DNA from 3 places in the Rouxiella badensis genome. Region 3 is predicted to be linked to each of the others. Evidence: predicted binding sites of a transcription regulator. Region 3 holds the regulator's gene; each other region holds the start of a gene.
The links. Region 3 encodes CRP, which controls carbon source genes, mostly activating them, when cyclic AMP is high. Its sites were predicted from a motif close to ATGTGANNNNNNTCACAT; they were not measured.
Positions count from the first base shown of each region.

Region 1: the regulator CRP is predicted to act here: its motif matches at 1,241-1,258, upstream of O1V65_RS01975 (YfcZ/YiiS family protein).
Region 2: the regulator CRP is predicted to act here: its motif matches at 1,881-1,898, upstream of deoC (deoxyribose-phosphate aldolase).

Region 1 is NZ_CP114062.1:373,762-377,041, forward strand. It holds gene fadL (long-chain fatty acid transporter FadL) at 1-944, opposite strand, end outside; gene O1V65_RS01975 (YfcZ/YiiS family protein) at 1,390-1,707, shown strand; gene fadI (acetyl-CoA C-acyltransferase FadI) at 1,954-3,267, shown strand; gene fadJ (fatty acid oxidation complex subunit alpha FadJ) at 3,264-3,280, shown strand, end outside.
Region 2 is NZ_CP114062.1:3,515,230-3,518,509, reverse strand. It holds gene O1V65_RS16170 (patatin-like phospholipase family protein) at 1-878, shown strand, start outside; gene O1V65_RS16165 (metal-dependent hydrolase) at 875-1,666, shown strand; gene deoC (deoxyribose-phosphate aldolase) at 2,058-2,837, shown strand; gene deoA (thymidine phosphorylase) at 2,931-3,280, shown strand, end outside.
Region 3 is NZ_CP114062.1:4,359,871-4,363,150, forward strand. It holds gene O1V65_RS20045 (YccS/YhfK family putative transporter) at 1-1,334, opposite strand, end outside; gene crp (cAMP-activated global transcriptional regulator CRP) at 1,401-2,033, opposite strand; gene O1V65_RS20055 (OsmC family protein) at 2,378-2,788, shown strand; gene O1V65_RS20060 (LysR substrate-binding domain-containing protein) at 2,810-3,280, opposite strand, start outside.

The DNA.
Region 1 (3,280 bases), 1.0 Mb from region 3:
TTTTGGAACAGCGTATCGCCATTGTTGGCGGTAGCTTTCAGCTGCTGGAACTCGCTCCAGCTGGTATAGGTCATACTGTAGTGGACCGCCCATTTCGGCGCCACGCGGTTATAACCGGAAACCTCCCACACTTCAGGCAGATTCAGGGTTAAATGGCCGGCCTGCGTGCTGCCCCCGGTTCCGCCTGCCAGAACCGGCAGGTCGCTGCGGTAGTTACCGTCGAAATCGACGTTAACTTTCGAACGATAGGTGAAACCGTAACGGTTGTTTTCATCCACCTCGTAGAGGATACCGGCGTTCCAACCGTAGCCCCAGGCGTTACCGTTCAGGTGTGCGGCGGTGGTGTCGGCAGGGATCTGACCGCGGCTTTGCAACGCAACCAGCTCACCGGCGTTACGCTCGATTTTTGCCTTAGCGTAGACGGCGTCAAAGCCGACGCCGAAGCTGAAGTGTTGGTTAAGGCGATAGGCGGTGCTCAGGTTGAGGTTTTCGGTCATCAGGTCGGTTTTACCCGCCAGAGGACCCGCCGGATAGCCGCTGTTGAATTCGGTAGAGAGTCCGTAGTTGGTCGTGGCCGAGGCTCCCACCGCCCAGCTGTCGTTTAGCGGCATGATGAAGTGCAGGTTTGGAACCCACTGGGTTGGGGCAATATTGTTAGCGTCGAGGCTGGAACCCGTCACCGGGGATTTGCCGGTTAATTTGACGTCTGGATCGATAAATACTGCGCCGCCGGAGAACGTAGGGCGGTCAAACATGGTCATGGTTGCCGGGTTGCGGCTTCCAGAGGCGGCGGTGTCGGCGATGGCGCCTTCACCGGCATAAGCGCGACCCAGTCCAGAGGCGGTGTATTCGTTTAGCTGGAATCCTGCCGCGTAAACGTGTGATGAAACAAGTGCCATTGCAGCTGCCACAGCTGATCTCGTAAACAGGTTTTTCTGGTTCATGACCAAAACCTCATTTTATGTTTTATAGAACAAAGCTAATCATGGGCTATCACATGAGTAACAATGAGCGGCGGATTGTAGCGTCCTGTACTTTTGGGCCGACTAATCAGACCAGTGAGCGAAGTATAGGTCTGACCTGTACACATGTTGCAACGTTGTTTCACACTTATTGGTAATTAGATTTTAAAAATTAGATCCGCTTAACAAAAAGGGAACGGTTTAGATTCATAAAACTGACGATTCGGGTTGAACTAATCCGCATATGAATAAATTAGTTTTATTGCGCTTTATTAGTCTTGTGATTTTAATCACTTAAAAACCATAGTAAAAGTAAGGGTAGTGCTTGTCGCGAGGCAGGAGTAAGATATTTTCCAGAGAATCTATCATTTTTAATGATTCATCACGGCCACTGGCCCGGCGCAATAGCGCGTCGAAAGGAGAAAATATGTCCGAATTATCCACTGAATCGACTAAACCTACGCGGACTACCGCCGCACAGGAAACCGCGGCCTGTTGCTGCGTCGACGTGGGCACTATCATCGATAACACCGACTGCACCGCCTCTTATCAGAACGTTTTTGCAACCCGCGCTGATGCAGAAGCGGCGCTTGAAGACTTAACGGCGCGTGCCCGCCGGGCCGAGTCAGACCCGTGCGACATCAACAGTCAGTTTAACGAGGTGGAGGGCGGCGTTGAGCTTACGGCTGATTTCACCTTTTGCTGCCAGATTGAGTCGATAAACTTCCAGCTTGCCCTGCGTTAATTCCCCTTGCTGCCGCCGCACCGGCGGCAGATACCTCTTTAGATGCCTTCCTCGAAAAATTTGCTGCCGCTCTCAATTCAACAGCTTGGGCTTTGCTAATGACAGGCAGATGGTTAACACTTGATCATCAGGTCAGACCTGTTACAAAAGTCAAAATTGACCGTCATCAGGCCAGTAAACCGAGCAAAAATAAAATAACCCGCTAATTTATAAAGCATTGACCGTTTTATTGAATCAGGAGCCACTATGAACAAGGCCATTCCGCTGGTTACGCGTCAGGGCGATCGTATCGCTATTATTGACGGCCTGCGTACCCCATTTGCCAAGCAGGCAACGGCATTTCACGGCATACCGGCGGTCGATCTCGGTAAAATTGTGGTCAGCGAATTGCTGGCAAAGAGTGGGATTGACCCGTCTGTTATCGACCAACTGGTATTTGGCCAGGTCGTGCAGATGCCCGAAGCCCCTAATATTGCGCGCGAAATTGTATTAGGCACTGGAATGAGCGTTTCAACCGACGCCTACAGCGTTTCTCGCGCCTGTGCGACCAGCTTTCAGGCAATTGCCAACGTTGCCGAAAGCATTATGGCCGGCACAGTGAGCGTCGGTATTGCCGGAGGCGCAGACTCTTCATCTGTTTTGCCAATTGGCGTCAGCAAGGCGCTGGCGAAAACGCTGGTCGACCTCAACAAGGCTCGCACTTTGTCTCAGCGGCTGTCGCTGTTCAGCAAACTCAAATTACGCGACCTGCTGCCGGTTCCCCCGGCGGTAGCGGAATACTCTACCGGCCTGCGCATGGGCGACACCGCCGAGCAGATGGCGAAATCCCATGGCATCAGTCGCCAGCAGCAGGACGAATTTGCCCACCGCTCGCATCAACGGGCGGCACAGGCCTGGAATGACGGTCTGCTTGATTCACAGGTGATGGCCGCGCACGTTCCGCCTTATAAAGACGTGATACAAAAAGACAACAACGTTCGCTTTGATTCCAGCATCGAGCAGTATGTGAAGCTGCGTCCGGCGTTTGACCGCAAGCATGGCACGGTGACGGCGGCGACCAGTACCCCATTGACCGACGGCGCGGCAGCAGTGCTGTTAATGAGTGAGTCTCGTGCCCGCGAGCTAGGCCTGAAACCGCTGGGTTATCTGCGCAGCTTTGCCTTTTCGGCCATCGATGTCTGGGAAGACATGTTGCTGGGGCCAGCCTATGCCACGCCGGTGGCGCTAGACCGCGCGGGGTTGACGCTCGCAGATATTGATCTGATTGATATGCACGAGGCCTTTGCCGCGCAAACACTGGCCAACGTCAAGATGTTCGCCAGCCCGCAGTTTGCGCGTGAGAAACTCGGGCGCGAGCAGGCAATAGGTGAAATTGACTGGGAAAAATTCAACGTATTGGGCGGATCGCTGGCCTATGGACATCCTTTTGCCGCTACGGGTGCACGAATGATCACCCAAATTTTGCACGAGCTGCGTCGGCGAGGTAAAAAACTCGGACTCACCACCGCCTGTGCCGCCGGTGGTCTCGGTGCGGCAATGATTGTGGAGGTGGCAGAATGAGCCAAAAACCAAT
Region 2 (3,280 bases), 840 kb from region 3:
TGATTGATGGCCGGGAATTCCTGATGTGTGCCTGTCGCAGTGACGACTATGAGCCCAACTATTTTGCCCCCACCCGCGACAGCTGGCTGCCGGTGATTAAGGCCTCGAGCGCGATTCCGGGTTTCTACCGCATGGGCGTGGACCTCGACGGTATCAGCTATCAGGATGGCGGCATTAGCGATGCGATTCCCGTTGAGGAAGCCTACCGTCGCGGCGCCGACACGATTGTGGTTATCCGCACCGTGCCTTCCGCGATGTTCTATACGCCGCAGTGGATGAAACGTATGGAGCAGTGGCTGAGCGAGAGCAGCCTGCAACAGCTGGTGCACATGGTGCAGCATCATGAAAAGAGCTATCACCGTATTCAGCAGTTTATCGAGAACCCCCCTGGCAACCTGCGTATCTTTGAAATCTTCCCGCCGAAGCCGTTGGCCAGTCATGCGCTGGGCAGTCGCTTACCGGCTCTGAACCAGGATTATCACCTCGGACGCCGCTGCGCGCGCTATTTCTTGTCGATTGCCTCGCACTGGCTCATGCAGCGTGAAAATGACCAGCCGCTGCCGATCATGACTCCGCGTCCGAGAAGACCGCAGATAGTCGTGCCACCGATTGTCTCGCCTGAGATTGAATTGCCGGTTAGCCCGGTGGCGGCTGCAAATCAGTCTGACCTGATTATTCCTGATACTGCCGTGGCCGATGCCCGCCTTGCTGACCCAATTGCGCTGTCTGATAGCGGTAGCGAGAGTCCTTTCCTGCAAGCGGTTAATGCTTTTAAGGACGATATTTCAACCGCCATCAGCGCGCTCGCAGTCAGAAAATCAGCTTCTGAGATTTCCGTCGAGCGGCCAAAGACTGAGGGAGAAGGAGACAAGCTGTGAAGCCGGGATTGATAGACACTCACTGCCATTTTGATTTCCCTCCCTTCAGCGGTAACGAAGTTCAGAGTCTGCAAATGGCTGCCGAAGCGGGCGTTAACCAATTGATTGTGCCGGCGGTCGAGTCAGCACATTTTGCCCGCATCGAGGCGCTAGCCGAAAAACATCCTCAGGTTTTTGCCGCATTGGGGTTGCACCCTATCTGTATCGCCTCGCACAGCGAAGCCTGCCTTGAGAAGCTGGACCAACGTTTATCTGCACAGAATGAAAAGGTCGTCGCCCTGGGCGAAACCGGATTAGACCTTTATATGGAAACGCCGATGTTTGATAAACAGCAGCGTTTCCTGCGGGCGCAGTTCAAGTTGGCGAAGCAGTACAACCTGCCGATTATCCTTCATTCGCGGCGCACCCATGACCCCCTTGCCGCCATGCTGCGTAAAGCCGCACTCCCGGCAACGGGCGTGGTGCATGGTTTTGCCGGCAGCCTGTCGCAGGCCGAAGCCTTCGTGCGCCTTGGTTTCTCGATAGGCGTCGGTGGGACTATCACCTATGAGCGGGCGCATAAAACCCGTCAGGTGATGGCCAGGCTACCGCTTTCATCGCTGTTGCTGGAGACCGATGCACCGGATATGCCGTTACAGGGCTTTCAGGGAGAGCCGAACCGACCCGAGCGGGCGGCCAGAGTCTTTACCGTGCTGTGCGAACTTCGTAATGAATCGCCAGAAGAGATTGCTCAGGCGCTGCGCGAAAATACCCGTCGTCTCTTTAATCTTAATGTCCCCCCTCAATGATGTGATGTTATTTAAATAACATTTACACTCGGCAATATTGGCCTTTTATAACTCTAATTTGTGATTTTTGCCGTAGTCTCTCCTAAAAATGTTATTTAAATAACATGTCGCGGTGGGGTAAAATCCTCTCAAGAAGCGCGTTACCCGCATCAGCGATTGTCATGATTCGGGTATACACTTTTACTCTATGCCCGAAGGTGGGTATACGGCTATAACGTGATGTGAATCTCATTTTTTTGAGTAACGTTGCAATCAAATTTCATTTTGTGTGAAATACTGCACACCATAAATGGCGTAAACCTGTTCAAATTATCCCAACAGGTGACGGATTGTCCCGGCTGTGTGCCCAGTTTTGACGGCCTGTCAGAATTGAAAATTGTTGGAGAGTGTTATGACTGATTTACTCGCAGCGGCGCAGCGCGCACTGAATCTGATGGATTTAACCACCCTGAACGAAGACGATACCGACGCGAAGGTGATTGCTCTGTGTCAGCAGGCTAAAAGCCCGGCGGGCAATACGGCGGCTATCTGTATCTATCCACGGTTTATTCCCGTTGCGCGCAAAGCGCTGCGCGAGCAAGGCACGCCGGACGTACGCATTGCGACCGTGACCAACTTCCCGCACGGCAATGACGATATCGAGATTGCGCTGGCCGAGACACGCGCGGCGATTGCCTACGGCGCAGACGAAGTCGACGTGGTCTTCCCTTACCGTGCCTTGATAGCCGGTAACGAGCAGGTGGGTGCAGAGCTGGTAAAAGTGTGCGCAGAGGCCTGTCATGACGCCAACATTCTGCTGAAAGTGATCGTCGAAACCGGTGAGCTCAAGCAGGAATCACTGATCCGCAAAGCTTCCGAGATTGCCATCAAGGCGGGGGCAGACTTTATCAAGACCTCAACCGGCAAGGTGCCTGAAAATGCGACCCTGCGCAGCGCTGAGCTGATGCTGAACGTCATCAAAGACATGAACGTTGCCGAGTCCGTTGGTTTTAAACCTGCCGGCGGCGTGAAAACCGCAGAAGACGCCGCGCAGTATCTGGCGCTGGCTGACAATATTTTGGGCCGTGAATGGGCCGATGCCCGCCACTTCCGCTTTGGCGCCTCCAGCCTGTTGGCGAGCCTGCTGACCACGCTGGGCCATCAGGGACAGAAGTCCGGCAGCGGCTACTGATAACCCCTGCGAGGCGGCGGCGCGTTGCTGCATGCCTCGTTTTTTACTGCTGATATTGTGCTGTCCTCTCTGTATCCAAACTGGGGTGTGAACGTGGCTTCTGTACAAAAAACCTTTCTGGCTCAGGAAATTATTCGCAAGAAACGTGACGGACAACCGTTAAGTGAAGAAGAAATTCGTTTCTTTATTAATGGTGTTCGCGACAGCAAGGTTTCTGAAGGTCAAATTGCCGCGCTGGCAATGACTATCTATTTCAATGATATGAACATGGATGAACGCGTAGCGCTAACTATGGCGATGCGCGATTCCGGCACAGTGTTGAACTGGAAGCCTCTGGCGCTTAACGGGCCGATTGTCGATAAGCACTCTACCGGCGGCGTGGGTGATGTTACCTCGCTGATGCTCGGGCCGATGGTTGCCGCCTGCGGTGGCTATGTGCCGAT
Region 3 (3,280 bases):
AGCATGAAAAACAGCGTGAGATTTTGCGGCAGCGCGAGCTGAAGCAACCCGGCTGCGGCGATAAGGCCCGCCAGCGTGCCCAACGCACGGTGCTGAATACGCACGCGGGTGGCGTTATAGCCGTTCTGGCTGACCAGCAGGGTAGTCAGCAGGATCCAATAAGGTTTAGGCAGATTAAAGAACATGCCGAGGCTGCTGCCAAGCGCCAAAATTACGCCGAGCCGTGCGGCATTGCGCAGGGCGGCGGACTTGACGGAAAGATAGCCTTTCAGCGCGGGCCAGAAGGGCAGACGATGCTGCGTTTGCATCAGGTCGCGGCGATACAGCGGACGCTGGGTGCGCAGCAGTCGGGCGATGCGGCTGAAATGGTAGTAGCAAAACTGCCCGACGGGATTGTCACGATAGCGAGAGGCTATTTTTTCCAGCGCGGCCAGCTCGTTGGCCATTGTGAACCGCTCCGAGCGCCGATGGTAGAGGATGTCGCTCGCGATAACGCGCAGCCGTGCGGCAATGACCTGCGCATTGCGGCGGATAACCGCCTCGGCGTGGCTTTCCTCAACCAGCTTTTGCACTTCTGCGGGCAGGTGCAGGCTTACGGTGATGTGCTCCTGCAGGTCGAGCGCCACCTGAAAACTGCGCAGCAGCCTTTTATGATGCTGATGATTGCCCGTCGGCAGCATGTGCAGTTGCTGATAGAGGGTGGCAATCAGGTCAATGACCTGCTGTTGTCGTTTCAACAGCGGCGGCAGCGCGGTTTCGGGGTCGGTGTGCTGGGTGAGCAGGCTGTATTTTGCTTCGAAATAATCGGCGAGTTCGACGTAGAGCTGGCTCAGCGTCTCGCGCATCGGCTGCTCTTCGGAGAGCCGAAACCAAAACCAGTTGAACAGCCCATACCAGGCGGTACCTACGACAAACAGCAGCGGAGCGTGCCAGATGGGCACCACACCGGCCATACTGAGGGTAAAGATGCTGGCGACCAGCGCGCCGGGCAGCAGGCGGCCGTGCAGCGGGCTGATTTCACCCGTGACGCCCAGTACCAGCGTCAGGCCAAGCATGATGAGCGGCAGCGGGACATGCCAGTTAATCAGCATCAGCTGGAGAAGAATACTGCTCAAGGCAAACAGCGAACCGCCGATAACCAGACGTTTGAAGAAGCGCTTATGCGGCGTATCGAGACCGGAGATATTGCAGCAGGCGGGGACCAGCGCAAACAGCATCCCGAGCTTCAGCTGACCAAACAGCATGGCAAAACCAATAGGCAGGCAGAGGACCAGCGTCTGTCTCAGCGCGTAGTTAACCTCGGGGTGGTAGAAGATTCGTCGCCAAAGCGTCATTAATTTTGTGTAACGTGACGAATAAAAACGGCGCACCAGAAGACTGCTGCGCCGTTTTTAAGGGGATTAACGGGTGCCGTAAACGACAATCGTTTTACCGTGTGCCGAGATCAGGCTCTGATCTTCAAGCATTTTAAGAATTCGACCGACAGTCTCGCGTGAACAACCGACGATCTGGCCAATTTCCTGACGGGTGATCTTGATCTGCATGCCATCTGGATGGGTCATGGCGTCTGGTTGCTTGGCCAGATTCAGCAGAGTTTGCGCAATGCGTCCGGTTACGTCGAGGAAAGCCAGGTTACCGACTTTCTCCGAGGTAATCTGGAGTCGACTCGCCATCTGTGCAGACAGGCGCATCAGGATATCCGGGTTAACCTGGATCAGCTGACGAAACTTCTTGTAGGAAATCTCAGCGACTTCACAGGCAGTTTTTGCTCTTACCCACGCACTACGTTCCTGACCTTCTTCGAAGAGTCCCAGCTCACCGATGAAGTCACCTTGGTTAAGGTAGGAAAGTATCATCTCTTTGCCTTCTTCATCTTTAATCAGCACGGCAACCGAGCCTTTCACGATGTAGTAAAGCGTTTCGGCTTTTTCACCTTGGTGAATCAGCGTACTTTTAGAGGGGTACTTGTGTATATGACAATGAGACAGGAACCATTCGAGAGTAGGGTCTGTTTGTGGCTTGCCGAGAACCATTAGTTATTATCCTCTTTTTATCGCTGCCCAAAATCACAGGGCTCAAAATCCCTGTTCGGCGATTTTTTACTTCGCGCTCTTTTAGCATATGAACTGACCAGCAATGCTGCAAGCGGCTTGAGGCGTGAATTAGGCAGTAATTTGCCATAATCACCAAGGTTATCCTGTTAAACCCAAAAACCCCGGCCGCAACTTGTTGGAAAGTTTCTTTCGCCTTGTTTGTAGCACAGCTTTGGTGACGTGTCTTGTGTTGTCTCGCTTCAGCATGATGCGGATCGAGTTCCATTGCCAGTTTCAGGGGTTAAGGGTAGTCTGTTTTGAAAATTATTACCGGAGAAAGGCAAATGCAAGCACGTGTAAAATGGGTCGAGGGATTAACGTTTCTCGGTGAGTCTTCTTCTGGCCATCAAATTCTGATGGACGGCAATGCGGGCGACAAATCACCGAGCCCGATGGAGATGCTGCTGATGTCAGCGGGTGGATGCAGCGCCATCGACGTGGTGTCCATTCTGCAAAAAGGCCGCAACGACGTCGTCGGTTGTGAGGTCAAGCTGACCTCCGAACGCCGCGAAGAAGCGCCGCGCCTGTTTACCACCATTAACCTGCACTTCATCGTGACCGGCAAGGGTCTGACGGATAAAGTGGTTGAGCGCGCTGTAACGCTGTCTGCCGAAAAATATTGCTCGGTTTCGCTGATGCTGGGCAAGGCAGCGACTATCACCCACAGCTTTGAAGTTATTGATTCAATAGAATAAGCTTGAGTGCTGTGCGGCACGTTACCAAGGGTAACGCTGACAGTGCAGCCGCAGCAGGTCTAAGAAACGCCGCGCCGTTAAGGTTAGCGGCGTTTTTTGTGAGTAAACCAGGCAGTATTGCGCCGCCGGCAGGCTGTCGACAGGCAGGCGGCAAAGCTTGTCTTCCATGAAGAACGGCGTCGCCATGGCGTTGCCGACCACCGACAGATAATCCCCGTTCAGCATCATCATCAGCCCGCTAATCAATGAGTCGGTACGGATAGGCGATTTCACCGCGTGGCAGCCGTTTTCCTCCAGCAGGGCAGCAAGCTGCTGGTAATAACCCATGTCCGTCTCGGGAAGCAGCCAGCTTGCCTCTCTCAATTCGCTTAACGACGTGGCCTGCGCCAGCGGATGCTGCCTGCGGGCGACGACGCAGAACGGCGCACTGAACAAGGGCTCGCACACCATGTCTTCGATGGGGAGTCCGACGCCCAGCGTGCCGATGGCGAA